DNA from 3 places in the Glaciecola petra genome. Region 1 is predicted to be linked to each of the others. Evidence: predicted binding sites of a transcription regulator. Region 1 holds the regulator's gene; each other region holds the start of a gene.
The links. Region 1 encodes sigma-54, which starts transcription at its own class of promoters, with help from an activator protein. Its sites were predicted from a motif close to GTTGGCACGNNNNTNGNNT; they were not measured.
Positions count from the first base shown of each region.

Region 2: the regulator sigma-54 is predicted to act here: its motif matches at 4,757-4,775, upstream of RM552_RS14635 (DUF1592 domain-containing protein).
Region 3: the regulator sigma-54 is predicted to act here: its motif matches at 1,299-1,317, upstream of RM552_RS02825 (LPP20 family lipoprotein).

Region 1 is NZ_JAVRHX010000004.1:278,027-288,507, reverse strand. It holds gene gltB (glutamate synthase large subunit) at 1-1,741, opposite strand, end outside; gene arcB (aerobic respiration two-component sensor histidine kinase ArcB) at 2,327-4,690, shown strand; gene mgtE (magnesium transporter) at 4,687-6,045, opposite strand; gene RM552_RS14180 (HPr family phosphocarrier protein) at 6,144-6,416, opposite strand; gene rapZ (RNase adapter RapZ) at 6,433-7,371, opposite strand; gene ptsN (PTS IIA-like nitrogen regulatory protein PtsN) at 7,380-7,823, opposite strand; gene hpf (ribosome hibernation promoting factor) at 7,906-8,193, opposite strand; gene RM552_RS14160 (RNA polymerase factor sigma-54) at 8,217-9,725, opposite strand; gene lptB (LPS export ABC transporter ATP-binding protein) at 9,940-10,481, opposite strand, start outside.
Region 2 is NZ_JAVRHX010000005.1:53,975-64,455, reverse strand. It holds gene RM552_RS14645 (ankyrin repeat domain-containing protein) at 1-811, opposite strand, end outside; gene RM552_RS14640 (DUF1552 domain-containing protein) at 835-2,190, opposite strand; gene RM552_RS14635 (DUF1592 domain-containing protein) at 2,159-4,684, opposite strand; gene RM552_RS14630 (hypothetical protein) at 4,853-5,269, opposite strand; gene RM552_RS14625 (hypothetical protein) at 5,472-6,182, shown strand; gene arcA (two-component system response regulator ArcA) at 6,470-7,174, shown strand; gene pmbA (metalloprotease PmbA) at 7,260-8,627, opposite strand; gene yjgA (ribosome biogenesis factor YjgA) at 8,708-9,244, shown strand; gene RM552_RS14605 (Gfo/Idh/MocA family protein) at 9,338-10,321, opposite strand; gene galK (galactokinase) at 10,331-10,481, opposite strand, start outside.
Region 3 is NZ_JAVRHX010000001.1:632,808-643,288, reverse strand. It holds gene flgM (flagellar biosynthesis anti-sigma factor FlgM) at 1-202, shown strand, start outside; gene flgN (flagellar export chaperone FlgN) at 206-637, shown strand; gene RM552_RS02825 (LPP20 family lipoprotein) at 750-1,205, opposite strand; gene RM552_RS02820 (flagella assembly protein FlgT) at 1,428-2,657, shown strand; gene RM552_RS02815 (undecaprenyl-phosphate glucose phosphotransferase) at 2,833-4,242, shown strand; gene RM552_RS02810 (hypothetical protein) at 4,281-5,390, shown strand; gene RM552_RS02805 (hypothetical protein) at 5,392-6,468, shown strand; gene RM552_RS02800 (hypothetical protein) at 6,517-7,557, shown strand; gene RM552_RS02795 (carbohydrate binding domain-containing protein) at 7,571-10,481, opposite strand, start outside.

The DNA.
Region 1 (10,481 bases):
GTTCGATTTTTTCGTTGTGATAGTGTTCATTATTAAATTCGCACAACTGTTTTAAATCGGTATACATCAATACAGGCGATTCGAATAACACCCTATGTGCATAACCACTTGTTTCGTTAAAGACATTTTGTTCCCGTCCAATACAAGTAGCCAATGACATCACATGATTTTCACGCAGTGAATCTATAGGAGGGTTAGTCACTTGTGCAAATTGTTGTCTAAAATAGTCATACATAGTTCGTACTTTAGATGACATAACTGCCATTGGCGTATCATCACCCATGGAGCCGACTGCCTCTTGACCATCTTTAGCCAAGACTTTGATGACCTGCTGCATTTCTTCATAGCTATAGTTAAAGAGCTTATGATAAGTATCCATCTTTTTGTCATCAAATACGCGTACACCAATTTCAACAGCGTCACATTCTTCAATCGGCTTCAGCCTTTCGATATGCTCCTCTAGCCATTTAGAGTAAGGGTGACGGCATTTCAGTTCATCATCTATTTCTGTAGAGCGCCATATTTTTCCAGTGTGAGTGTCGACCGCAAGCATTTCGCCCGGCCCAACTCGTCCTTTCTCCAGCACATCTTCGTCTGCATAATCCCAAATACCAATTTCAGACGCGAGTGTAATAAAGCCATTTTTAGTCATTACGTAACGAGCTGGACGCAAACCATTACGATCCAAGTTACACGCCACATGGCGGCCGTTTGTCATCACAATGCCAGCAGGGCCATCCCAAGGTTCCATATGCATCGAGTTAAACTCGTAAAATGCGCGTAACTCTGGGTCCATGGTGTCATTATTTTGATAAGCGGGCGGCACTAGCAAACGCATAGCTCTGTAAATATCCATACCACCGGCTAAGAACAGTTCTAACATATTATCCAAGGAACTAGAATCAGACCCTTGCAGATTGACATAAGGTGCGGCTTGTTTAAGGTCGGGTATAAGAGGGGTGGCAAATTTACTTGTACGTGCTATTGCCCATTCTCTATTTCCTTTGATTGTATTTATTTCACCATTATGGGCTAAAAATCTAAAAGGTTGTGCCAGTGGCCATTTAGGCAGAGTATTGGTAGAAAAACGTTGGTGAAAAACACAAATAGACGAAGTTAAGTCTGGGTTTGCTAAATCCAAATAGAATTTAGGCAAATCACGTGGCATAACTAGCCCTTTATATATCGTCACAAAGTTAGATAAACAAGCAACATAAAAGTCTTCGTCAGCTTCTAATTCTTTTTCAACTCGACGCCTCGCCATATACAATCGGCGTTCTAAGTCAGGTGCAGACCAACCACTTGGGCAATTAACAAACACTTGTTCTATTTGTGGCACGCCTGTTTTAGCAAGGTCGCCCAAAACACTGTGGTCTACCGGCACAACGCGCCAACCCAAAACTGATAGCATCTCTTGTTCTAATGATTGTGCGAGTGCTTCACGTGATTGTTGAGCTTTAATCGGATCTTGCGATAAAAACACCATACCAACAGCATAGTTGGTGCTTAAACTCCAACCATTTTCGTTCGCTACTTTTTTAAAGAAGTCGTCGGGTTTTTGTAATAACAGACCGCAACCATCACCGGTTTTGCCATCGGAAGCGACACCGCCTCGGTGCTGCATTCTATCAAGGCCTTCAATGGCAGTGCTGACCAACTGATGGCTGGATTGCCCCTCGGTGTGCGCTATTAGGCCAAAGCCACAATTGTCTTTTGAATCAGATGAATGGTAAAGACCCATGCATTACTCCTTCTCTACGTAGTTGCCGTCACGCAGGTATTTATCGCCCAGATAACCTTAGGCATTGTTGTGCAAAATATGCGTTAATGTATTTGGTGGCTAATAAGTAAAAACACTGTTTAATGGTTAGCCCCTCATTTTATTATTATTATGTCGTTAGCTGACTGTCGATACTCGGTCTAATGCCTTTTTACATATCGAATGTTTATTCATTTCACTAAGCGGGGTACTGAAGGTACATATTTATGGGTCAGAAATCAATTATCAGTTTGGCGAATATTGCCATTCATTAAATCAATGGCATATAACTTATTGTTTATTAATAATTTATTTTTTTCGCGTTTACACTGTTATTCAGAGTAATTTTTTAGCCGAGCGTTAAGCATCTGTAAAATTTAGTTGTTTTCGCAACCAATATTGCAAATTTGATGCAATGTATTGGCATAAATAAGCATTTTTTTGATTTAAAAGTGTCCTTCAAAGAATAAGTCTCTTTTGAGGAAGCTAAAATCCTGATAGCATGCGCTGTTCTTACAAAACCATCATACGTCAGTTATTTATCCAATGTTTTAACGGGAGCATACTTTGATAAAAACACCACCTGAATCTTGGGCCATAAAATTTGCAAAATTTGTGGATAAAATTGGTCCAATTAAAGTTAGTGTTCTTTTTGTATTGTTTACTTTATTTGTTACAACTGCAGGCTCTTTTGGTGTGCGCATTGCGTTAGGACGTGAATTTGAATCGGAAGACTTTATCAGTTCGATTGTACTAGTGTTAATAACGGCTCCTTGGGTCCTTTATTTCTTTAGTGAATTAATTAAGCAATTAGAGCATTCGCGCACTAATTTAGGTGAAGCTGTTGAGCAACTCGAAAGACTCCGGCGTCACGATGTTATTCTTAACCGCGAGCTACAAAATAATATTCGGCAATTAAATTACGAAATTGAGCAACGCAAAAATGCCCAACTCGAACGGGAGTCAATGTTTGCCAAGTTAGAACAAGAAATCAAAGAAAAATCTGAACAAGAAATACAAGCTAGACGTTTGTCAACTCTGACAAGGTCTATCATCGATGCGTCTCCCGATTTGATTTATTACCGCAACGAAGAAGGGCGGTTTGCAGGTTGCAACACAGTGGCAGAAGATCTTGTTGGGCGATCTGAAGAAGAACTGCTAGGCCTAACGCCTCACGAAGTATATGAAGAGGATCTGGCCAGTCAGGTAGCAGCCTCTGATCATGAAGTATTGGAAACAAATGCGCCTATTACAGAAGAGTTATGGTTGAAATTTGCTGATGGTAGAAGACGCTATTTTGAGATGCGAAAAGTGCCATTTTTCGATAAAGACGGACATCGTCTGGGGTTATTGGCGTTTGGTCGAGATATGACCGAACGTAAACAGTCACAGCTTGCAGTTGAACAAGCGAGTAAAGACAAGACTAAATTTATTGCTACGATATCTCACGAATTACGAACTCCTCTAAACGGCATAGTAGGGTTGTCGCGAATGCTCCGTGATACGAACCTAAATAAAGAACAACATGAATGGATCAGCACCATATATGCAAGTGCCATTACCTTAGGTAATATTTTTAACGATATCATTGATTTGGATAAACTTGATCGTGAAAAAGTAGAAATTCAAATAAAAACTGTTACCACGATGAGTTTTATCAATGAAATATCGAGCATTATTAAGCTACTAGCGTCTGATAAAGGTTTAACATTTAATTACAAAGTGATCGAACCGGTACCGGTAACTTTTGAGGCTGACGGCACTCGTTTGCGACAAGTCCTATGGAATATGTTGTTTAACGCAGTAAAATTTACACCTAAAGGTTCTGTGTCGTTGACAATGAGTTCTGTTATTCATAGTGAAAGCCAAGCCGAAATTACATTTACCATCCAAGACACTGGAATAGGCATTGAAAGTGCTCAATTAGACAAGATTTTTGCTATGTATTATCAAGTACAAAGAGAAGATTTTCAGGCCGCAACCGGCACAGGTATTGGCTTAGCGATTTGTAAGCAAATGGTGGATAAGATGGGCGGTGAAATCAACGTAAACAGTGTTTTGAATGAAGGCACTTGTTTTGAGATTAAGCTTCCCGTTACTGTGACTAACAAAAGTCCCGATGTGGAAGAGTTAAGAGTAACCGGCCTTAATGTATTATTAGTAGAAGATATTGAATTGAATGTAATGGTAGCAAAAGCCTTACTTGAAAAATTAGGTCAGCATGTATCGGTAGCAATGACCGGTCAAGAAGCCATAGATATGGTAAAAGAAACCACTTACGACTTAATACTACTCGATATTCAATTACCCGACATGTCGGGATTTGATGTGGCAAAAACCCTATTAGAAGCTGACTTAGTATTAAGTACCCCCATTGTTGCACTAACCGCTAATGTGATTAAAAAGCATGACGAATATATTCGCAATGGAATGGACGATGTTATTGCAAAGCCTGTTAAGAAAAGCCGCATGATACGCGTATTTAACGAACTGTTCGCCAATGATATTTTGGTTGATGAAAGCATTGAAAATGAGCCACAAGCGATGAGCCCTGTAGTAATTGGTAAAGTGGAAAAAGATGTTTTGGATGCTGACCTATTGACCATGCTTGTTGAAACTATTGGTGAAGGTATGATTGCGGCTAGCCTACAGGTCTTTGAACAAAAAATACCCGAATATATGGAACTATTAAATGTCGCTTTAGCCGCCGACGACAAAGATGAAGTATGTTCTCAGGCACACAAAATTAAAGGAGCTGCAGGGTCGGTTGGCTTATCGCGAGTGCAGTCGACGGCGAATTCTATTCAACAAGGTGATCACCCCGCGTGGTGGGAAAATGTGCATGAGTGGGTTGAACAACTTAACCAAGCAATAGATCAAGACGTACTTGCCTTACACGAGTGGATTAATCAGAATAAAATTGAAGATTAAATTAGAAATAGGGTGGCGGTGCCTAAAAAGGCAAAAATACCGACGACATCGGTAATAGTGGTTAGGATAACGCTACCCGCTAGCGCAGGATCTATCTTCATTCTTTTCATAATAATTGGCAGAGTTGCTCCTGCTAACCCCGCTGCAATCATATTCATCATCATGGCAAATGCAATGACCGCTCCCAGCATATAATCCTGTTTCCAAATAGCAATAACAGAAGCTATAAGTGCTGCCCAAATGAGTCCATTAAAAAAGCCGATGGCTAACTCTTTTCTTACTAACCAAATAGAGTTTGTAGTGGAAACGTGACCCAAAGCCATGCCTCTTATGACTAGTGTTAAGGTTTGGTTGCCGGCGACGCCACCCATACTAGGCACGATTGTATTGAGTATTGCTAAAACAGCTAATTGACTTAGCGTTGCCTCAAACATATCACTTACCGCGGCAGCCAAAAGGGCGGTTATCAAATTTACCCCTAACCAAACAGAACGGCGTTTAGTCGATTGACCTACTGGCGCAAACGTATCTTCTTCGTCATCTAAACCAGCCATGCTCATCATTGAGTGTTCTGCGTCTTCGCGGATGATGTCTACAACATCATCTATGGTGATTCGGCCTTGCAAAATACCCTCATTGTTTACAACTGGTGCTGATAACCAATCGTAGCGTTCAAACATGCTAGCAACTTCGCTTTCTTGCATGTCTACTTTTATAGAAATAGGTTCATCATCCATAATTTCTTCAACACTCACATCGGGGCTTGAGGTGAGTAGTCGAGCTAAAGAAACGGTTCCGATTAATAAGTCTTGGCGATTGACTACATATAAGGTATCGGTGTTTTCCGGTAACTCCGACTTTAAACGAAGATATCGAATGACAACATCAACCGACACCTCGTGCCTAAGAGTAATCGTGTCGGTATTCATAATGAAACCAGCAGTTTCTTCGCCGTACGACAAGGCTTTTTCAGCACGCAAACGGTCTTGAGTGTCCATAGACTTAAGAATACTGTTGAGTACATCTTCGGGTAGGGTACTGAGAGTCTCTGCTAAGTCATCAGTATCCATGTCTTCAAGGGCATCGACCACACTTGAAGGCATCATTTTGCCAATAATGCCGTTTCTTACGTCTTCACTGAGCTCTTCTAGCACATCAGAATGAAAATCTGCATCTAGCATTTGCCATAAATCATCACGTGTTTTAGTGACTGAAGATTCAAGCAACAATGCAACATCGCCAGCAGGAATATCGTGCAGGAGCTTGCGCACTCGCACGAATGCACCAGCGTTTAGATACCTGTTGATAGATAACAAGCGTGTTTGTGTATCTGAATTGTCGATAATTTCTGACATTGGATTAAACCCAACAGTAACCATAAACATGGAAATTTGGCTAAATAGTATAACACTAAGTCGTCAATAATTCAGTGAATTCTTGTTAATTCAGTGGCTTATTCACCTTCGTCGAATTTATTGGCGATTAGATTTTCGATTTCAGACATTGCGTTTTCAGCATCCACCCCACTGCATTCAACCGTTACTTGTTTACCTTTTCCACTGCCCAGCATCAATAAAGCAATCACACTATTTGCCGGTGCTGCTTGGTCATCTTGCGAAATAATAATGTCACTTTGATACTTTGAAGCAAGTTCCACGAGTTTAGTGGCTGCTCTCGCATGCAAACCAAGCTTATTGAGAATGGTTAAGGTTTTAGTAATCTTCACGCTTTTTGTCACATTTTTAGTCGTTATTATTGATAGGTTTAAAATTGCTTACAGTGGTATCGTCATTAAGCAGATTTTGAGTACTAGGCGTGTTTTCTATTTTGGGTGTAATTCGTTTTAATTCTCTGTGCTTAACTTGTGCATCACCATGACTATTTTTAAAAGCTTCATAGAGGGCCTGTGCCACATAAACTGACCTATGTTGCCCACCCGTACATCCAATAGCAATAGTGACATAGCTTCTGTTATTGCGCTCCAAATGTGGTAGCCAAGTTGTGACAAAGCTTTGTACTTGCCAAATGAGCTTCATTACCAGGGGTTGCCCAGATAAAAATAGCTCGACGGGTCCATCTAAGCCGGTTAAAGGGCGTAAGTCAGGTTCCCAATGTGGATTGGGCAAAAAGCGGACATCAAATACATAGTCACTGTCTTTTGGCAGGCCATATTTAAATCCAAATGATTCGAATACAATGACCAAATCAGAGCTTTTTTTACCCAAAACACGTTCTCTAACTAGTTCGGCTAAATCGTGGACTGATAATTGATCAGTATTGATATGAAGGTCGGCTTTCTCAGCTACAGGAACCAGAATTTCTTGCTCGGCGCTAATAGCATCAATCAAGGAGTTACTTTGTTTAAAAAGAGGGTGTAGTCGCCGAGTTTCACTATAACGCTTAATCAGTACGTCATCGCTGGCGTCTAAAAATATAATAGTGATATCCCAAAATTCAGGGAGATATTCGAGTAACTCACTAATTTCATTTTCTGTTTCGGGCATGTTTCTAACATCAATACTAACCGCAACAAGCTCGTGCTGTTCAACTACTGTATGTGTTAGCGTGGGCAAGAGTGAAACCGGAATATTATCAACACAATAATAGCTCAAGTCTTCTAAAGCTCTTAAAGCGATTGACTTTCCAGAACCTGAACGCCCACTTATTATTAACAGTTTCATGATGTTTATTATGCCAAAGCTGCCACTATTTGGTTTTTAGTTTCTGCTTTTCGGATGGCTTTTACAATATCTTTATTACTTAATTTGCGCGCGATACCTGAAAGCGCTTGTAAATGTTGGTCTGTTTGCTCGTCTGGTACCAAGATAGCAAAGAAGATATCGACTGGATGACCATCTATGGCATCAAATTCAATTGGGTGATTGCTTGTCACAATTACAGCTATCATATTGGCCAGGCCTTTTATCCTGCCATGCGGTAACGCGATGCCATTGCCTATGCCAGTACTGCCCATTTTTTCGCGGCTAATTAAGCTACTTAACACTTCAAGTTGGTCTAATTCAGGAGATTGTTTCACAGCAATTTGAGAAATGATTTCAAAGATGCGTTTCTTACTGTTGCACTCAACCGAACATTGAGTCCGGTCGAGTGAAATGATGTCGTTTATTATCATTGATATTTCTTAACGATGGTTAGTATATCGTTTATTCTTAAAGGAGCTTAAAAGTATAGAGCTGGCATTTGAGTCGCTCTAGTTAATGTCGTTTTAACTTTTCTTTATGCTTAATAACCTGTCGGTCTAGCTTGTCTATCAAGCCGTCAATGGCTGCATACATATCGGTATGTTCATTGTTGGCGAAAACTTCACCACCGTTTAAATGCATTGTAGCTTCAGCTTTTTGACTCAATTTCTCGATGTTTAAAATTACATGTACGTTGTTGATATGATCAAAGTGCCTCTCTAATTTTTCAAACTTTGTATCAACATAGTTGCGTAATGAATCGGTGATTTCTACATGATGACCTGTCAGGTTAATTTGCATATAAATAATCCTCTTTTGCTCGTTTACACGAGACTTTTTCGCTGATTGGAAGGGGGAATGTTTAAAGACTCCCGATATTTTGCAATTGTTCGCCTAGCAACGTTTATGCCTTGCTCAGCGAGCATTTGTGCAATTTTGCTGTCACTTAATGGTTTATGGGATGGTTCGTCAGCGACCATTTTCTTAATAAAGGCTCTAATAGCAGTAGACGAACAGTTTTCACCTGAGTCTGTTGACACATGAGAAGAGAAAAAGTATTTCAGCTCAAATATTCCCCTAGGGGTATGCATATATTTTTGTGTGGTGACTCGAGAAATGGTCGACTCGTGCATATCTACCATTTCAGCAACATCATTGAGTACCATGGGCTGCATTTTTTCTGGACCTTGCTCAAAAAATTCTCGTTGCTTTGCGACAATACAATGCGACACTTTGAGTAATGTTTCGTTACGACTTTCTAAACTCTTTATAAACCATTTTGCCTCTTGTAAGTGAGACTTGATATATTGAGAATCGTTCGGATTTTTTGTCGTTTTTGACAACTGAGCGTAAGTTTCGTTTACGGATAAAGCCGGCAATGCTTCATTATTTAATTCTACCGTCCAAATTCCTTTTTTCTTGTAAACGTTGACATCGGGTATGACATATTCAGGTTCTCTCGCAGAAACAACGCTACCAGGACGGGGATTTAGGGTTTTTAGTAAACGCATGACTTCGCGTAATTGGTCTTCTTTAAGCCGTGTTTTACGCATCAACGTACGGTAGTCTTTGCTGCTAATTAAATCGCTATGTTCTTCAATTAAAGAGCGTGCTTGTTCCAACCATGGTGTATTCTCGTCAAACTGTTGCAATTGTACTAACAAGCATTCTTGTACCGAGCGAGCTGCAGCGCCTACTGGGTCAAAACGTTGAATTCGTTTGAGCACGCATTCTACTTCGTCAAGTTCAATTTCGGCGTCATCTAAGCTCTCTAGTATCTCTTCTGCACTCACTGTCAGGTAACCTGATTCATCCACTGAATCAATAATAGCGATGGCGATAGATTTATCTGTTTCACTAAAGTGGGTCATTTCTGTTTGCCACATTAGATGGTCTTGAATGCTCTCAACAGTTTCACCTTGATAAATAAAATCGTCATCGGGATTGGTGCCCACCATTTTAGTAGGCGCTGAACTGGAGCCTAGGTATTCGTCCCAAGAGGTATCTACTGGCAGGTCGTCGGGCAATTCTTTATTTTCTAAAGCCTCATGACTGTCCATTTGATCAGAGCCATCTTTCTCGCCATTGATTTGTGTTTCGGTATTTTCTGATGCACTTGCCGACGCGCCCGCTGTTTCAGAATCGGATTCGCTTTGGTTGCGGTCATCACGACTCTCGTTTTCGAGTGACTCTAACAAGGGGTTAGAATCGAGGGCTTCTTGAATTTCTTGTTGTAAGTCTAATGTGGAGAGTTGCAACAACTTAATCGCCTGCTGCAACTGTGGCGTCATTGTTAGCTGTTGACTAAATTTAAGCTGTAAAGAAGGTTTCATTACATTCCTATCACTACAAACGATTCACACATATTAGCTATAATCACCTATAAAATTAATTTGTTTAACAGTCTCGTATCGCCTTGCTTATTCTCAATATAACATATTCTTTTAATGTACTTATATTAAGTGTTCCTCAATTACTACATCGACAAACACCGTCCATTCTTTTGCATGATTATTTAAATAATCGAATAAAGTTTACTCAAAATAACTACAAAGAAAATTGCTCACCTAAGTATACATCTCTTACTGTTTGATTTGATAGTACTTCTTGCGCATTTCCAGAAGCAATTAATTCGCCATGACTAACAATATAGGCTGTTTCACATACATCTAGGGTTTCTTTGACATTATGGTCAGTGATCAGTACTCCTATACCGCGCTCTTTTAATTGGTATATTATCTTCTTTATATCATTTACAGAAATTGGGTCAACACCTGCAAATGGTTCGTCTAGTAAAATAAATTTAGGGTTGGCTGCAAGCGCTCTTGCTATTTCCACCCGTCTTCTTTCGCCACCAGACAAGCTCATGCCCAAATTATTACGTATATGATTGATATTAAAGTCGTCGAGTAATTCGTCGGCTATTTGTTCCCTCTGGTTATTTGAAATATCTTTGCGTGTTTGCAAAATAGCCATCAGGTTTTCATAAACACTCAATTTCCTAAAAATGGATGCTTCTTGTGGTAAATAACCAATACCTTGCCTGGCGCGTTCGTGCATTGGTTGCATGCTCACATTTATTTGATCTA
Region 2 (10,481 bases), on a different contig from region 1:
TGACTTGCTTAACTTCATCCTCATTCATGAATGAATTGAGCTCACCAGCAATCCAAGTTAAAAAAGCATAATTTTTTGTATATACACCTAGCTGCATTGCCGTCGTGCCATCTTTAGCTTTGGCAAACAAATTAGCACCGAGTGCAACTGCCGTTTTTACCACGGGTAAATTTTGACTCTTAATGGCAAAAAATAGGACACTGTAACCTTGTTTGCTTTGCTCGTTGATGTCAGCGCCAATATTTACAAGATAATTTAGGTTTTCAACGTTCCCCGCATTAGCAGACCACATCAAGGCAGTTTGTCCTTTATCGTTTTTTGCGTTTATGTCGGCGCCCACGTTGATCATGTATTCAAGCACTTCGGTTGAAGCAGATCCAGCACATAAATGAAATGCGTTGGTACCATCATCTATAGAAATATTGGGGCTAGCTCCTTTGGTGAGAAGCGCCAGGATAATTTCAGTATTTCCGTATCTGCATGCTTGAATTAAGGGACTAAAACGATTGCCGTCTGCATTTTGTACATTTGCGCCATTTTCAAGGATGATATTTACTAAGATTGGATCTTGTGTTTCTGTTGCCCATGCAAGCAAACTTGACTTATCTGGTAGCAATCGATTTACATCAATTTGTGTAACAAGGCTTTCAAGTAAAGAACGATCTAAATTTAAAATAGCGCGCTTTGTTTTTAGCAGCAAGCGTTGATGTTCTTGTTCATCTAAACTTGATCCCACAGAGTTAAGTGCAGATTCACTTGTACAAGCAATAAGGCTTATCACCAAAAATATAGCCATGATTTTTTTTACCATTACTTTCCTCTTCAATAAAAACCTTAGGTTAACAAATTAGCCAAGGGCTCAGTGCTATCGCCAAACTTATTTGTAGGAACGCCCATTTGCTGTAAAACAGACAATAAAAGGTTACACATAGGAGTATCTTTTGTGCTTGCGATGTGTCGATTACCTTTAATTCCTCCACCGGCCAAGATTATCGGAAGATCCATATGATCATGATCATTAGATTCTCCAATACAAGCGCCTCTTACAACAAAGGTATTGTCGAGCAAATTTGACTCGCCATCAGAAATATTCGCCATTTTTTCAAGATAATCTGCAAACAACTGATTGTGATAAGCGTTTATGCTCACAAGCTTATTAATTTTTTCAGGATCATTAGCGTGATGGCTAAGCGCGTGATGTCCATCTGGGATACCTAAATTATTGTAGGCATGATTACTAAGCTCACGTCCGAGCATGAAAGTACTCACTCGAGTCATATCGGTTTGCAAGGCTAGCATTTGAAGGTCTAGCATAATTTTTACATGCTCTTCATAATCGCTGGGAATATTAGCAGGCACAGAAAAGCCATCTAAATTCATAGCAATCGTAGTTTCTCGTGCCTTAACGATTCGACGTTCTACATCACGAATGGATTCAAAAAATTGCCCCATTTTATGACGATCATTTATCCCTAGTTTTTTATTTACCCTTTTTGCGTCTTCATTAATAAAATCAAGAATGCTCGATTTATGTGCCAAGCGCATTTGACGATCTTTTTCGTCGATTTTATTACCACTACCAAATAAATGTTCAAATACATCACTCGGCGTAACCATAGCAGGTAAAGCTTGAGTTGGACTTCGCCAAGAAATAGTGTTGGTGTAAGTACAACTATAATTTATATCGCAACTACCCAACAAACTAGGCGGTTCAATACCCAATTCTAAGGATGCAAGTTGCGTGTCCTTAGCAAAATACTTGGCGGCTACTTGGTCTGCAGAAATGCCGCAATATATATCAGCGCCTTCAGTCGCTTTTGCATGCGCTCCGGTTAAAAATGCAGGACAACTTCTGCCATGGCCTGCTGGCGGCGCATCAAAAGCACTAGCCTGATAATGTGCTAATCCCGATATCACAACATGTTTGTCACGAACTTTTTCGAGTGGCCGTAAAATAGCTGTTGCTTCGTAGTTTGCACCTACTCTTTTAGGTGTGTAACTTTGCATTCTGACCCCATTGGGCGAATAAAATACCGTCATTCGTTTGGGGCGGTCTTGAATAGATTTAGCCATAGCTGATGGCAACAAGGATTCCATTATTGGAAGCGCTACAGCAGCGCCAAGACCTTTTAATAATAGTCGCCGTGATGACCGTTTATTATCGTGCTTGAGCAATTTGTCGTTCTTCATCGCTAGCCTCCTCCGGCGCCTTTTTATAATTAAATGGAATACTAGTAACAACAGCTTCGATAATGCTATGGATCTGATAATTTTCTAAACTAGCCTGCCTCGCTACTTGCCGTATTGTCGGCTTATCAAATGCTTTTAGGCCTCTGCCAAGTGCGTAGGTCATGATGCGGTCAATAAATGCTTGAGCAAAACGCTCTCGCCTATCCCACAAAACACTATGTAAACCAGGAAGGCCGTCAAAAACCGTACCGTCTGGCATTTGTGCATTAGTATCAATTATTTGTTTGGCATAAACAGTTCTAAATGCACCTACCGCATCGTATTTTTCTAAGGCTAAACCCAATGGATCCATGCGCACATGGCATGATGCACACACTGGGTCTTCTCGATGTCTAGCCAGTTGTTCTTTTGCACTCAGGGCAACGCCATCATGTTCGGCGATCAATGAAGGGACATCTGGCGGTGGCGGGGGAGGCGTTGCCGCAAGCAGGTTATCTAATATCCATTTGCCCCGTTTTACAGGAGAGGTATGATTGGGGTTTGACGTCAAGGTTAAAATACTGGCTTGCCCTAACAACCCTCCTCTATTTGAGTTTTCTCCAAAAAACACCTTTCGAAAAGCATGACCTTTGACCCCTTCTATGCCGTAATGAGCAGCTAGTCGTTCATTAAGATAGCTATAATTAGCATTAAGAAAATCAAAAATTGATAAGTTATCTTTTAAAATACGCGTGAAAAATAACTCAGTTTCACGTTTGATTGCTTGTTTAAGAGGGATATCAAAGTTTGGGAATTCAAATACATCTGGAAAATGGCGCGGCAAGTTACGAAGGTACAACCATTGACCCGCAAAATTGTCTGTCAATGCTTTCGACTTTTCAGATGCTAGCATGCGCTTGATCTGCTGACGAATAATAGCAGGTTCTCTTAAGCTGCCATTTTTTGCTAATTCGCTTAGTTCTTGATCGGGCAAGCTACTCCATAAAAAGAGTGCTAGTCTTGCAGCAAATTCATAATCGTTAATTTTGTATACACTGCCAGGTGCGATATCTTTGGGAGTATGCTCTTGCAAATACAAAAAGCTTGGCGAAACTAATAAGGCCTGGATAGTAGTTGCAATACTTGCTTTAAAGTCCAAATCTCTTCTTGTCTGTTTAAAAATTCCCATCAAAGGTTCAATGTCAGCTTCATCAATTGGCCGGCGATAAGCTTGCTCAACGAGGCTTGCAATAATCTGTTTTGCACAACTCAATTCGGATTTAACGCTTTGCTCAATTGTTGACAAAGTCTTTGGATAGCAGCTAAATATTTTGCTATAGCTAGGCGTAGTGTTAGCGCTATTTTCAACATTTGCTGTTTGTCCCTCATCCAGTTTTTCAAGAGGTCCAATTATTTCTATTTCAAGTACATCGCGTAAAAAAGCAGCTTGCGAAAATCGCGCAGACATATGATACGACGGCACTTTTTTTGTATGTACGCGACTGCCATCAACAATAAAATCTAAATCTAGCTCTGTAGGCTCTCTATCAGGCAGCACTACATAGCTAGTTCCTTCTCTAACTGTTGGCACATGTTCGCTAAGGGCTAACTCTTTGCGAAAAGTCATGCCTATTTCGTGGTTACCCGCTGGTAGAGATAGTGTATAACTATGTCGATGTATATCTAAACGGTCGACTTCATTATTTGTGTTTGCATTGATAAATCCAGCTATTTCATACTTGCCGGCAATAGGCGCATAAAAATCAACACTACCGCCGCCTCTCGAATCTAAGGGCAAGTCGTCGTGCATACGAAGATTGAAAGAAGGAACGCCACTATTTTTTACCGGCCCGTCTTTGGGTATAAGATAATTTTTTTTACTCGCCGTATCGCCAACTACCCCTGTTGCTTGGCGGCTAAGCTTGCCGGCAATTGATATATACCTTTCTAGTAGGGTCGTTGATACACCTAATACATCGGCGTTATTATCAAACCCATAGCCCGAATCATCGCCCGGTAAACTCTGGCTAATATCGATGTCTAAGGCGAGTAAATCTCTGACCGAATTAGCATATTCATTGCGATTCAATCGCCTAATGGTAGCTCGACCTGGATTGGGGTTTTGCTCGCTGTAGTGGTCTAAAGAAGTCTCAAGCCAATATAACAATGAAGCTTTCTTTTGGGTATCTAAAGGTTTTTTATCAGCTGGAGGCATATCGCCCAAGGCTACAGATTTTAATATTGCTTCCCAGAGGTGTTGATTTTTTCCCTGTTCAATATCGTTGACATCGATATCACTTACCGACCAATTAGTAGTAAAATCATAATCATTGTGGCAACTATCGCAACGATCTTGGATTGTATTGTCGACGATAACTTTTAGTGCATTCTGAGACGGCAGTGTTGAAAGCACACTTGGACTAAAGCCCAATAACAATGCATAACACATAACAGCAAATATAAAGCCCAATATCGAACTTGGATTAGACCAATTTGGTGAAACATTAAGGGGCATTTGCACTCTCTTTGCGCAATTACGCGATAAATATTGAAGATAACGCGCAAATACTGATTTAATACTAGAAACGAGCAATTATTGCGCCAAGCTTAAAATCAACGAATACCTGTGCAACTCATTTGAACAGTGGTCTAGCCTAAAATAATGTAAATTCGCATTCTATACTCAACGCAAGGCTATTAATTCCGCAGTATCATCAGCTTTGCTTGCACTTGTATTGGTTTCACCTAATAAGCAAGTAGTTTTGATTAATGTTATGCGCGCTCTTAGCTCATCATTATATTTCCCCGACGCGATTTTAGCCCTATTCGTATATTCACCCGCGATCAAATTGAACACAATAGAAGTTGGCAGTACACTTGCAACGCCATTAGCAAACTCTTCTGTACTAGAAATCCTGTTTGCTTCTAACTCTTGTATTTGCTCATTGGCAGTGTCGCAATTAATGCTATTGTCCAAATGAGCATTCAACTGCTCATAACGAGTATTTGCTGACGCACAACCGCCAACGATAGCGCATGCGGTCATCATAATTGCTATTTTGCTGCAAGGTGTTTTTAAAGTGCTTTTTTTATTTACCATTTGCTTCTCCGGGAATACACGAACAGATTCAAAGTCATAGAGCTGGACCCATACAAATAGATAATAATTCCCGTTGTGATAGATTTGTGTTTATATTGTGATTAACTTGCCTGAAAAGAAGCTGATTGGGATATAAAAGGGAGCGTTTGGCGCACGCACCCAAAATGTTTTCAAAAGCAATAATCAATAAGAATAAAAAAGTATGCAAGAAAACAAACTATACGACCAACTGTGGCACGAAAATGCACTCAAATTGAAGCAAAACATGCTCGAATTTGACCCATATTTAATGGGTAAACCAGACTCACGTATGGGTATAAGTTTAATACTGCGACTAAATGAAAATCCTACCCTAATGTCTAACATTAAAGAGTTTTATCAAACGTTTCATCAGCTTGATCCTAACCAACATATGTCTCAAACAGAGAGTTTGCACGTAACTCTATTGTCGTTAGTGACATGTCGAGAGCATTTTGAATTTAATGTTTTTAACTTAAACCAGTATGTTCAAGTCATACAAAGTGCCATTAACGATGCAATAAAAACGACTCAAAAAACCGAAGCCATTAACATTATGTTTAAAGGAATAACGATTTCCTCAAGCTGTATTTTATTGCGTGGTTTTGCAATGAACGATTTGTTAGCTGAGGTAAGAAAAAATTTGAGAATACACTTTAATGCTAGCGACTTAGAACACACAATCGACAGTCGTTATAGCATTCAAAGCGCACATTGCACCATGGTGAGATTTAAACAACCAACACGACTACCAATAAAGCTATACAAATTAATTAAACAAAATATCGATACTGACTTTGGCGAAGTGGAGTCTACGTATTGTGATTTAGTAATTAACGATTGGTACCACACAAAAGAAAAATCCACACTATTAGCTCGCTTCCCACTTTGTTAGAGATTAAAATAGATATCGAGTAAGTTTTTTACATTGACAAAGATATTATTTTTGATTGAAAGCCAAAAGATACTTTTCAAGTGTGTATTTTTTTGTATACTGAAGGTAGTGCAGTATTTAAGTCATGAAACATGAACTAAAATTGTGTTTTTAAAGCACTTTTTGTCAAATTTGCAAGATATGACGGATTTTAAAAACATTAAATATAAAAAAACGCTTTTTAATATAAATCGTTTTGAGAGGCAAGTACTACACAAAACCCATTGATTACAAAGTAGAAGAGAAAAATGCAAACCCCTAATATATTGATAGTAGAAGACGAAATCGTCACACGTACAACACTTAAAAGTCTATTTGAAGCAGAAGGATATAATGTCTTTGAAGCCGAAAATGGCGAAGAAATGCATGACTTCTTCGAAAATAACCAAATTGATATCGTAATTATGGATATCAATCTCCCCGGTAAAAACGGTTTGATACTAGCACGCGAAGTGCGTAATCGTAAAAATGTGGGTTTAATTTTCTTAACTGGCCGCGATAATGACGTTGATCGAATCCTTGGGTTAGAAATTGGTGCAGACGATTACTTAACTAAACCGTTTAACCCTCGTGAATTAACAATACGCGCGCGCAACTTACTGTCAAGAACAACAAATGCTGCTGAAGATGATGATTTGCCGAGCAAGGTCAAGTTTAATGGTTGGACGCTTGATGGGGATTCTCGTAGCCTTATCTCACCAACGTCCAACGAATTCAGATTACCACGTAGCGAATTTAGAGCTTTACACTTATTTTTAAGTAATCCAGGTAAAATACTTACACGTGAACAACTAATCATGGAAATGACTGGACGTGAATTAAGACCTAATGACAGAACTGTCGACGTTACGATTAGACGCATTAGAAAGCACTTTGAGTCTGAACCAAATGACGAAGAATTGATTGTGACTATCCATGGTGAAGGTTATCGGTTTTGTGGGTCAGTAGACTAACAAATACCATACGTAGCTAAAAAAAGTAAAAACGGCCGCTAATTTTTTAGCGGCCGTTTTGCGTTGAATCAGTATAAGAAGAAGATTAACTTCCTGCTATTTGCATGTTCTCAATTAATATAGACCCCGTTTGCAAAGCCCCTCTGGTTTCTTTTTGTTTCCCTATTGCCACGATGTTTTTGAACATATCTCGTAAATTGCCTGCTATTGTAATTTCATGCACGGGGTACTTAATTTTGCCATTTTCGACCCAAAAACCAGCGGCACCACGAGAATAATCGCCATTTACGATATTAACGCCTTGTCCCATTATTTCAGTCACCAACAAACCTGTTCCCATGGTAGCTAAGAGTTCACTATCTGATTGGCCAGTATCTGTCACGAGACAATTATGTATACCACCAGCATGGCCATTGGAGCGCAAACCTAACTTGCGACCAGAATAACTGGTTAATAAGTAGTGCTGCAACACCCCATTTTCGATAATATCGAGGTCTTTTGTTTGCACCCCTTCGTTATCAAAACTACTACTGGCTAAGCCTTGTTTGATATATGGCCGCTCCATAATACTCAACCATTCTGGAAACAATTGTTGGCCTTTACAATCTAGTAAAAAACTAGATTTACGATACAAACTACCTCCACTAATTGCTCCTATCAAATGACCAAATATACCCGACGCAATGTCACGATGGAATATAACAGGCGCTTTGGTAGTTGACATTTTTTGTGCCCCGAGGCGAGAAATTGTTTGCTTGGCAGCATCGATACCAACCTGTTTTGGGGTGTCTAGCATATTCGGCAATCGAGATACGGTATAAGCATAATCTCGTTGCATGTCGTCTTCTTTTTCTCCAATCAATACACAACTAAGGCTGTACCGTGTGCTGGGATATCCTGCATTTATGCCATGACTATTACCGTATACCTTCATGCCAATATTGGCGTTATACGACGCACCATCTGAATTAATAATGCTTGAAGAATAATCTAAACCTGCTGATTCGCATGCAAGTGCCTGCTCAATGCCTTGTTCAACATCTAGAGCTTGCGGGTGATATAAATCTAAATCAGGAAATTCTGTGGCAATTAGGTCCTTGTCAGCAATACCTGCACATTCATCATCGCTAGTATATTTGGCAATTTCTATTGCTTTGCTCACCGTGAGTTTAAGTGCTTCTGGTGATAGATCAGCAGTCGATGCACTGCCCTTTTTATTACCAACAAACACAACGATGCCTAATCCACCATCATTAGTAAATTCAATATTTTCGACTTCTTTTAGGCGCGTGCTTACGGCAATTCCTTGTACTTTAGACATACTCGCTTCGGCCGCCGTTGCACCGAGTTGTTTGGCATATTTTAAAGTATCGTCAACAACATTTTTAATATCATTTAGTTGTTGTTGCTTTTGTTGATCTAACTGTTGTTCTTTATCATCAGTAGAGGACATAAAATAAGTTTCGCTATTAAATTGGTCTTGCTATGGCTACAATTCATATAGTTTACCATTAATCAGACGAAATACGGTATATGCGCAATCAATCGACAGAAAATAAAGTCGCAAGTAATATTGCTAACGAGCAAGAATTTGAGAGCAAGACTCAACAAAAGCAAGCGGCTGAAAGACTAAAAAAATTGGGACTAGCCTTGGTAGATTTAACCAAAGGTGAACGTGAAAAGATGCCATTAGACGACGAACTACTTGGTATTATTGAGCTAGCAACTAAAATCAACAGAAAAAAAGATGGCTTTCGTCGCCAACTACAACTAATAGGTAAAAAGCTTAGAGCAAGGGACGTTGCGCCAATTGAAGACTCCCTGCAACGACTTAGAACTTCGCATTCAGACGCAAACAGGCATTTTCACAACCTAGAGCGACTGCGAGATGATATTGTTGCAAAAGGTAACGATGGCATTAACGACGCTGTTGCAGAATATCCTCAATTAGAACGACAAAAACTGAGGCAATTATTGCGCTTGGTACAAAAACAAGAAAAAGAAAATAAACCACCTGCCGCGGCAAGAGAGATATTTCAATACTTAAAACAAGAAATACCTGAGAGGTAGTGCTCGTTAGCACTACGCAGTTCATCGCTGTATACAGCCGCGGTGTCATTAGTGCCCGCTCTGTCTAAGCTCCCAAAACAACACAAGGTATTACTACTCGCCCGGATATGCTAGGCCCCACTGCTCTCTTATTTCATCCATTATCTTCATTACTCGCAAAGTACTGTCTGCCGAGTGGATATCGCTTTTGCAGTTATCATTTAGGAGAAAATCCGTCATATGTGCAATTTCAAAACTAAAGTTACTTCCATCTTCAAAATCAAAGTTGCAGGTTTCAGCAGACTCACCTTCTGTATTGATTTCAAATGTTTTTGCACCTAAAAAGAAGGGAATTCGGATAAAACCCTTGTCACCCATAATAGTTGCTTCTGTTGGACCACTCATTTTAAAGCCAGCTGACAATTGCGCTGTTTTACCTCCTTCATATTCCAAGGTGTAGAACGAATTTTCATCCACTCCGGTCTTTGTCATTATTACTGAGCTCTTAATCTTTTTTGGTGTTTGTGCAAATACAATGTCAGCTATAGTGATAGGGTAAATACCTAGATCTAACAAAGCACCGCCTGCCAATTTTTTGTTCTTTAAACGATGCGTATCTGGTAAGTCTCGATTAAGGCTGAAGTTAGCATGCACACTCAATACTTCACCAATCCGGCCGCTGCTCAGGAGCTGTTGAAAAGAACGAATTGCAGGTAAAAAACGAGTCCATACGGCCTCAACCAACATAAGATTATTGCTCGCTGCTAAGTCAAATGCTTGCTTTGCTTGTTTGGCGTTTAAGGTTAAAGGCTTTTCGCACAAAACATGTTTTCCATGTTGTAGACACATCATTATCTGTTCAAAATGAAAATTATGAGTTGTAGCTATATAAACCGCGCGAATATTGCGCTCAGCTAACATACTGTTGTAGTCACCAAAAGCCGATTTGATATCATGATCTAGTGCAAATTGCTGGGCTCTTTCTAGATGGGACGCTGCACATGCCACAACATTAGCAGCTTCGACTTTTTGTATAGATTGCATGAAGGTTTTAGCAATATGACCGCATCCGAGTACAGCCCAATTAATCTGTTGCATTGGTATCCTTTAAAGATTGATTACATGCAATCCTTCGCTTGCTTCACAAACGTAAATGTCGGCGTTTAAAGAAAAATTGGCATGATAGTGAGTGTCGACCGCGCTAATCACTTTATCAACATCATCATGTTCACACAAGCAAACAATCGCCCCACCAAAA
Region 3 (10,481 bases), on a different contig from region 1:
TAAACAGGACTCTGTTTCATTAACTCAATCTGCTCAGCAGTTGGCTAATGTCCAGAAAAAAGGATCTGAAGCGCCGGTTAATCAAGAAAAAGTTGACCGGATAAAACAAGCGATAGCGAACGGTGAGTATCAGGTAAACCCTGAAACACTTGCTAAAAAGATTGCCGCTTTAGAGTCTCAAATATTTGGCGTGAAAGTATAAACTATGACAACAAGTCTTGAAAATGCAATTTCAAAACAGCTTGAGCTTCTTAAAAGCTTAAAAGGGCTGCTTGAAAAAGAGCTACATCTCATAAGCTCTCGCGAACCTGAGACCTTGATGCAGTTACTAAACGAAAAGCAAGTCTTGCTAGACAATATTGAGTCGCAAGACTCAGCAGTCGAAACACTATACAAGCGCGCTGAGAGTGCTGGTGCCGTCAGTGAAAACTGCGAACCTATGCTAGACGAATGCAAGCAAGTTATGTTTGAGTGCAAATATCTAACGCAAATCAATGCAAAATCTGTTGAGCAGGGGCAGCTAAGGCTGGTTCATTTGCGTAATTTGATGATGGAATTACGAGCGAAAGAATCGATGACCTACGACCGCTCTGGCAGAGCTTCTGGCAATAGTTCTACTAAAGGCATAAGCGCATAACGTTCAAAGTCTTTTTTTATATAAAACATAAATCCTTACCAAAAAAAATCACGCATTAAGCGTGATTTTTTGGTATTTATTGGTCAAATATACATAAGCGTGTGTACTATTATTAATAGTACGAAATCTTTCTTATTCGTTTAGGTTGAGCGGTTGATAAATATATCGCGTGTACTTTTTCCATATCTAGTTCAAGCTCAGTTGCGTAAGTGTCATCACCTACAGGATATGTTTTCACTACTCTTGCGCCTCTAATTACCCCTTCAACAGAAGACTTTAAGGCATTATTTGTTAATACTAAATTTGCCAGCTCTTGCTGACCGTCAACTTTTTGTCCATACACCTGCTCAGCAAGTTCTCTGTATGCATCTAATTTAGATGCTTTTATTGCCATCAGTCGCTTACTAGCAGCATCGCTTGCGATTTGCGCATTAATTGGGGCATAACCAACTGCGTTAAGCACTGGATAATTTTCTGGCTCTATGGTCTCCCATTCAACATGCTTTGTAATTAAACTCTCACAAGCACCCAAGGTGAGACCCAGCAATAACACACTCGCTTTAGCCATTTGATTGCCTGGGCGAGACAACACACTACGTTTGTTTTTTTGCATAAAAAATACCTTAAGATTGTAATCATGAGATTAGTTCTAATAAATGTTTAGCAAGTCATGTGCCACAAGCATCACAATTAAAAACAAAGCTCATTCAGCAAGACTATTTGGCACACAACTTGAATACACTGGAGTAAATAAGCAGTCAGCTAAATAAACCCTTACTAGAGGCGGTATATGAAAATAATTGAAGCACACCATCAACATGGACCAATACTGCTCAAACCTTTTTTTCTAAACATATTAGTAGGGTGTTTCTCTTTTATTAGACTCAGTGTTATTAGCTGTGGACTGTTGTTGATTGCATCGACCAGCAACGCAGCGTGGTTTTCAGCAACGGGGCAAGCAGTCGTAGTTAATGGAAATAAAGAGGCCGCGCGCAAAGAAGCCACCGAAGAAGCGATTAAACAGGCACTTTTGTTTGCAGGTGCTTCAGTTAGAAGTGTGTCTCAAATGACGAATGGTTTACTAATGGACGAACACTTAGAAATACGTGCTAATGGCGAAGTGAATACCATTCAATTAATCGACGAAGTTTATCAGGATGGACTTGTGACAGTTTCTATTAGAGCTGACATATTTGCACAAGATGCTCAATGCAGTGCAGCTGACTATACAAAAAAGATTGCGACGACCTATTTTCCGGTTCAGTTTCAAGCTCAGGCTGCCGATGGACAAATTCAAGATATCGGAAAAGTCACAGCGCTCAAACTACAATCCCTCATAGACAAAATTACCACAAGTGTTGAAATAACTCACGTTGCGCCTTACGTATTTGATTGGCATATGGCAAATGTACCAAGAGAATCTCAGGCCTTAGCGAATAAAACAAATACTCAGTACATTGTCAATGTGGTGCTTAACGATATTTCGGTAGACCGATATGAAAGAGCTGGTTTTAATCCCTTTAAAACTGAAAACAGCATCCGTAGTTTCGACTTTACACTTAGTTTAGTTGACGGCGCTACTGGTGAAGAACTATATAGACAAAGCTATGAAAGCAAAGCGCCTTGGGATTTTCAATTTACCGATAGCATAGACGTTGCTTCAGATAAATTTTGGCGTAGTCAATATGGCAAAAATATCAAAACTATGCTCCAACAAGGTGTAACCGATTTAGAAGAGTTTGCAATCTGTCAACCAACCATGGGACGAGTTTTAGCCGTAGCAAATAATCAGTTGCAAATAAACCTAGGGCGTTCTCACCAAGTACAACAGGGTGATCAACTGACCTTGTTCAATGTGAAACAAATAACCGACAATTTTGGCCAAGAATATCGCCAATTTGTACTGCACCCCACCACACTTGTAGTCAGACAAGTATATAACGACACCGCCACTGTTGAGGCTGCTGACAGGAGCCTATTAGGCGACGTGCAACCCAACGATTATGTAGCTCGGCAATAAAAACTAACTCTGATTAATTACACTACCTGAGTTTTTATTAATTTGGCGTTTGAAGTATATTATTTCTGCTATTGTTTATCTGTTGATTGCGCGTTACATTATATACATGACATACAGGTGTGAAACACGCAAATTAAATTGCATACTATTGCGTGCGTAGTTAAGGAGTTTTTTAATGTCGGTGCAATTTAATAAAGGTTATCTTCACCGCTACGGCGCGTTATTCATAATCTTAATTATACTGTTTGACTTATTCTTCATCATTGGTAGCTTCAAGGGAGTGCTTTATTTTCTTGAAATTGAAGAAACAAATGACTACTTGTTTACCCTCGCTTTAACCCTTATTATTTTCCTTACTTTCGCCATGAGTTTGTCTTTTTACCGCTCATTCAGGACAACCCCTATACTTTCAGAAATTGGCGAACTATTCTTATATTGGGGCAGTACCTTTGTTAGCATAAGCACACTAGTCTACTTATTTGAACAAAAAATGCCGGTTTCTTCTGACATTTTGGTGCTTTGGTTCTCTGTAAGTTTTGTTTGCTTGGCAATTTCCAGATTTGTTTTAAGAACGGTCGCATATTCACTGCGTAAAGTTGGACACAATTTTCGCAGAGTCGCCATTGTTGGGCATACTGAAATTGGTGAAAGCTTGTTTAAATCTATCCAATCAAATAAATGGATGGGCTTGCATTTTGTTGGCTTTTTTGACGCTCGAAATACGAAACGTGACGCGAGACTTGACCAGTCATTTTCACATGAACAATTTGAAGTACTATTATCAAAAATAGCGCGCAACGAAGTCGACATTGTTTATATCACGCTCCCCATGAGTGCACAAAAACGTATCCAAATGTTTATCGACCAATTATCTCAAACAAATGTAGCTATCTATTATGCACCTGATTTTTACTCGTTTGATTTACTAAGAGCAAGTTGGGATAGTATAGACGGTCAACCTCTAGTCAGTATTATTGAAACTCCGCTTCTAGGCGACAATAACCTTATAAAAAGACTAATGGATATCTTCATTTCTAGCGCTATTTTATTGGTAATTGGTTTACCACTTCTATTGTTTGCAATCTTGATTAAAATGGATTCAAAAGGTCCAATTATTTATAAGCAAAAACGCTACGGTCTAGACGGGAAGAGTTTTATCATCTATAAATTCCGCACTATGCAATCTAACCCAGAAGACCAAGTATTTAAACAAGCTCAAAAGAATGATAGTAGAATAACTAAACACGGCAAGTGGATGCGCAAATATTCGGTGGATGAGCTCCCTCAGTTTATAAATGTTTTACAAGGCAGGATGTCGATTGTTGGGCCTAGGCCCCATCCTTTAGCACTTGACGACGAACATCAAGCTCTTATTCGTCGATACAATTTACGTTTTAAAGTCAAACCTGGAATTACTGGCTGGGCACAAGTGAATGGTTATCGAGGTGAAACAAAAACCTTAGAATGTATGAACAACCGTATTAGATACGATCTTGAATACATAAATAAATGGTCAGTATATTTTGACATTAAAATTATTCTTTTGACATTTAAATCGGTGATTAAGCCTGTGAATGCTTTTTAATATTTTAACTATTTATAAAAACTTTATTGAGAAAATTCATGAAACGAAAGCACATTTTAGTAACTGTTACGCTGGTGCTAATTAGTGCACTTGCTTTTTACTTTGTAGTAGGAAGCAGTGATTTAGAAACGCAACAAGAAGATTTATCTGATCTAGTTAAGGATGTACCAACAAAAGATGTGGCATTGGCCACAAAGGCTCCAAAAGAAAGTATTCAGGTAAATGAAAGCGCTGCAGAACTAAACCATTTACAAGCGCAAATAGATGCTATTTCTAATTCATTTATAGAGATGAACAAATATCCGCCCTATTCCCTTCCCATTCAAAACACATATATTTTTAATGGCGAACAAACCACACAAGCCAATGCTGCTTCTATTCCCTATAAGGACCAATTTGGAAGTGAGATAGTTGTTTCAGCAATGCTCGACAAGAAAGTATATTTTTATGGCGATACACTGCAAGCCCAAGTCGATGTTAGTGGCCTAAATGGCACGAACGAGATACAAATTTTTGGTCAGTTAGTAAATATTGAGACACAAAAAACGTACAATGTTTCCTTTGTTAAAAACGGAAATCAAGCACTAACATCCTTTGGCCTTTCTCAAGATCTTGCTGAATTTGACAATCACTTTCTAAAGGGTGAAATATCATTAAATATCAATGCTAAAATAAATGGCGAAGTTTTCCCTAATGCACTAGTATTTCGCTATACCCAAGCGTCAGCTACGCTTATAGATGTTGGTAACGCAAATCCAAATGAAGAACACCTTGATATTCCTTTAATTTTCGACGTTGAAGAGCCAGGGTACTATTTTGTGAGCGCCTTGTTGATAGACGCAAAATCTAAACGTGCACTCATTAATCTACAAGGAGAAAGTAGGTTGACGTCAATCAATAACGAATTAGTGCTTAAGGCTCACATTGGCGCACTTAAAGCGAGTAATTCAGAAGGTCCCTATGAACTAGTGGGCTTCACAATAAAACGCGGCGCCGAAGAAAACGAAAATTTTGATGTGCCAGGAACCAGTCGTTCAAGTACGTACAAAGTTTCTGGATATCAGTTTGACCGCTATATCGACATAGAATATAAAAACCAACTCGTAAACGAAAGAGCAAACTTTTTAAAGCGCCTTGGGGGCAACTAACATGAAAATAAAAACAATATCGCGTCAATTATTAATCGCTTTACTATGCATATTCAGTGCAACTTCATATGCTGAATTAGCGGGTAAACCTGTGATTTTAGTCCATGGTTTCGACAGTGAAGACCTAAGTAATCCAACCAATTCTGATTCCGTTTTATTAAGACGGTCTGAAGATTATTTTAATGATTTTTGGACGAGCAGAGCTGATAGACATTTTTACTGGTCCAGTAGTGAGCGTGTCTCGGGTAAGATTAAAAACCAAATGCGCAGGCATTTCCAAGAGATAGAAGAGAGTGGTTTATGTCAAGAGGGGTGTGTCTTTGTCACTCACTCAACTGGGGACCTAGTCCTTAGAGACGCAATATCACGTTTGGGTCAGTGGGACATTAATCCTAATAGAGTAAAAATTCTAACCGTGCTAGACATGGCTGGAGCAGGTGGCGGTACTGAACTTGCCGATTTAGCCTTAGTTGTTTCATACGGCACATTTATCTTGCCACTTCCTGTAACAGCCGCTGTTTCTTTATACATTGGCTTTATACCAACACCCAATAATTTGGGCGTATTACATGACCTAAGACCATCTAACGCTAGAGATATCGCGCAACAGGCTCAAGCCATACCTCGACTGCGATTTGTTGGAACGGGCGAAGGTGCAGGAGATGGGTTTTTGAGAGGTTTGGGAGACGGCGTAGTGCCGCTGCATAGCGCTTGTGGCGCAAGCAGTCAACAAACAATATACAGCTGCGCGTCTGAGTTAACAAATTATGGCGTAATCTTAACCAATACGAATGCGCCAGATATTGGTCCAAGTGGTTTTTTGTTCAATCATTTTCCTGTGCTAATGGGCGAAAGAGTTGACCATAGCCAAGTGATTAACGCTGACCGCGTGGGCGGGTTTTATGTTCCTGTAGTCAACAACGTCGATATTAATGGCTTTGACGTTAACTTTAATGAAGCCGTCAACGTGTTTGACTTTTCACAAGGATTAGGCGTACGCTATTTGGTAAATAGTGATGAAAAACCAATGTCACAGCACGTGTTTGATACGTTAAACCAAACAGCTGATGTAAATTAAAATGTCTTAGACCATATATCTAGGCTAATAAAATTAAGAGAGATATTTATGAACAAACTTCGTTTCGCTATGATTCTTTTACTACTTATTAGCGCTAATACATTTGCCAATATTGCTGGGAAACCAGTGATATTGGTGCATGGCTTCGACACTGATGAATTAGCAAACCCTGCGTCTTCAGAGCAAGTTTTACTTGAGCGCTCAATCGCCTACTTTGGAGAGTTCTGGAGTGACAAAGCAAGTAAGCACTTCTATTGGCCAAGCAGTGAACGAGTCGCAGGTGAAATTAAAAATCAATTTAGACGTCATTTTGAAGATATTAGTCAAAGTGGACTTTGCCAAGAGGGCTGTATTTTTGTTACCCACTCAGCAGGTGATTTAGTTCTTAGGGATGCCATATCTAGGCTCGGTCAATGGGGTATTAGTGGTAATAGGGTAAAAATATTACTGGTATTAGATATGGCTGGAGCAGGTGGTGGCACTGAACTAGCAGACGCTGCTACTACCGTTGCACTAGGTCAATCAACTAACCCCATTTTGAGCTTTGTGGTTTCCTTGTTTTTAGGCTTTACCCCAACCCCAGCAACGCTAGGCGTTATAAATGATTTACGACCTGTTGATGCCAGAAATATCGCTCAACAAGCACAAACAGTTCCTCGCTTGCGCTTTGTTGGGACTGCCCCCAACGAGATTGGTAATAATTTTGTGCTTGGATTAGGCGATGGCGTTGTACCCCTTCATAGTGCATGCGGCAGTACTCAACAAGAAGTATTACTTAGTTGCTCTTCGTTTATTACCAATTTTGGAGCTCTAGTCAATACTTTAGGACCAAGTGCTTATCTGCCAAATCATTACCCGGTAATTATGGGCGAACTGGTTAACCATAGCCAAGTTATCAATAATGAACGTGTGGGTGGAATATTTGTACCTGTTGCAAACAACTTTAACTTAAGCGGTGTAAACGTTGGATTTAGAGAAGGCGTACAGATCTTCCCTTGGGCACCAGGCATCAGTATACGTTTTTTATTCGGCAGCAATCAGAAGAGCATGTCGCAACAAATATACGACACACTAAACCAAATAAACTAAAAGCGTAATACAGTTATTCAACTGCGCCATTTAAATACAATTGAGCGTTGTCGAATGCATCTATGCCTATTTCCTTGCCCATTAGTCGGCCGGGAATATCGTCAATAGGTGGGTGTATTCCGCCCCATATTCGTGACAAAGCAGATTGATCTGCCGCGTCTTGATAACGCGCCCACTGCAAAGAGAATGATACGCTAGGCCCTTTTTCAAATACTAAGAAATTATCCTGAGGTATGGTGAGCGTGCTTAGGCCGCCCGGAAAATATTCGTCCCCCGTTATTAAACTCATCACTTCAGCAGCCGCTCTTGAAAACGTAGAATGCCCAGAAACATAACCTGCAAATGGCGGAGTTACAAAACTAGGGCGTTGATAAGGCCACCAATTTTCTGCCAAAATCCATCCCACTCCAGCGACATCAGTGAGCGGATCGTCAACATAGTCTGGACCACGCCACGCAAACACTTTAATTTTATTAATATGTTCACCTAACTCACCTGCGAGTGGATCATCAATACCAACTAACTCAATCATGCCTGGTTCTAAAGAAATCCCATTAGGATGCCATGAGGGCAAAAGAAAATCTGAGCTCTGCCCTAAGTCTGCCATTCCTCGGATTGCGCTTATAGGCCTTATATAATCATACCAACCCTTGGCTCCCCATGCGGCAATAGCAGAATCGTGCATAGCTCCTCCTAACACAAAGTAGCTTTTTACATCCCATTCTAAATTTGATAATTCAACTCCTGCACCGTTCCATTTACGCTCTAAAAGAGGGTGCTCAGTCACTGAATTCAATATAACAAACCAGTGGCCAGGAGGCGTTTCCGAATCAGGCCCGTCTGCCCAGTATTCAGCAAGCACACGCGTATAATCTCCAACGGGCACATATTCGGGTGTATACGGTGCACCTGTTTTAGGGTTTACGACATATCCTTGATTTAAACCAAAACCATTGTTTAGGTCATAATAATCAACATACTCATCAAACTGTGCTGGTAACAACTGAGTATTGCCAATGCTAGCCGGAGAAATATCGATAACTTGATTATTTGATGGATCTAAATATGAAGACCAAATGGATACCAACGAAAATGCCCATTTATAAGTACCGGAATCTACTTGAGGTGGCATGCTTGGATCATGATATAGCCAATAATCAAAGCCGTCTCTATTATTCACGTTCAAATCTGTCTGCCGTAATGCAAATGGAACGACCTGTCCCCATTCGGGACTCAAAAAGTCGGGTTGAGTACTCACTTCATTGCCTGATTGATCAATTGATAAAGCTAATTTGAGAGGCTGCCAGCGATTTAAATCAGACAAAAAGGGGTTTCCTGGTAATTCAGGTTCAAGGGCAGGATTGACCGTTTGGTAATGTAGATTTGCATAATCATTCTGTTCGTTAGCATTGTCTGATAAACCAAAATCGATATAACACTGTGCCAAATAATTGCCCAAAGCAGCAGCAGAGCCAGAGCTTACATCTATTGTATCAACTGCTGGATCATATCCGTAATAACTCATTATAGCTTCTGTATCCAAGGCAACTCTTTCTGCCCCAGGCGAATTAACAAAGCGATGTTGAATTAGACGATAACTCATATAGCTTATAGCTTCGTTTCGAGATGTTTGTGCATTTTCTTGTGGTGTAAAGCTGTCTACTGAACAGTTCACTCCTGCGCGAGTCTTACCCAGTAACCAAGGTGTCTCAATTGTTCCATATGCCGACCAAGCATCGTACATGGCGGCTGATATGTGAAAGAGATTTCTTGCGTGCACGGTTGGTCTTGCAAAGTCATTGCGAATGGCTTGCAGTAAGACCTCATTCCAACGGCGAGCGCTGGAGACATTTGCATCAGCTGCCACACCTGGTAAAAAGTGTGCTGTTAATGTCACAACACCTTCAGGCATGGTAAAACTGGTTGAAACTGAATTAACATCGGCAAAGCTACCACCATTATTACTTGTCCAATGTGAAAAGAAATAGCCCTCTTCTGGTGGCAACGCAGTTATAGGCACTTCATCTCCGGCTTGGTAATTCCCTGAGCCTTGACCTTGTACAATCGTAAGATTAGTACTTGCAATTACGGTTGCGCCGCAACTAGCGGCAGCCCCAGCGTTGTCTATCCACACATTCCTCGCTGTTTGACCTGCACTGAGTTGCAATGATAAGCGTGCAGCAAAGTCATCACCTGTCGCACGAAATGTCACAACATAGCTTTGCCATTCTGTAGTTAAAGGCAGAGCTTGACGCAAACCCAAGTTAGCCCATGGCGCTTGATCTTGATCGACCGAGAGGATTGCAAAACCCGCTTTATCTGATTTCACATCTATCGAAATACGATATTCTCTGCCTTCTTGAATAAATTGTCCGTCATTTATCAATTGAGTATGCCAAGGGATACCACTGCTATTTATAATAGTCGCTTTCAGTGATTGTCTGCCTTGAGATGACATGCTTGGATCAAGGCTCCACGTGTTCGAAACAGGGTCAAGGGTTTCTAATCTCCATCCAGATAAACCTTGTTCAAAACCCCCATTGGGTAATAATTCTGCAGGTGATATAAGTGTTTCGGGAGGTGCCTCCCATGGTTTGATGCTTATTCTGTCGAACCAAATCGTACGAGCGCCCTCACCTCCTAGTAGAAAGGCCAGCCTGCTGGGATCTTCGCTAGAAGTTGCTTCAAATGTAGTTTCATAACTTTGCCAATTAACGTCAACATTATATTGAGCGTAATGACCGAGATTTGCCCATGGACTATTTTGCTGCATGAGCGCACTGCTTATTGTGCCTGGTGCGCTAGCTTTAGCGCCAAATTTAAGCACGTATTTCTGACCCGCTATTATGTCAAAATCCTGTTGTCCAAATTGCACTTCCCAAGCTTGTTGGCCTCCATCGCCCATAGAAATTGATGCCGCTTTT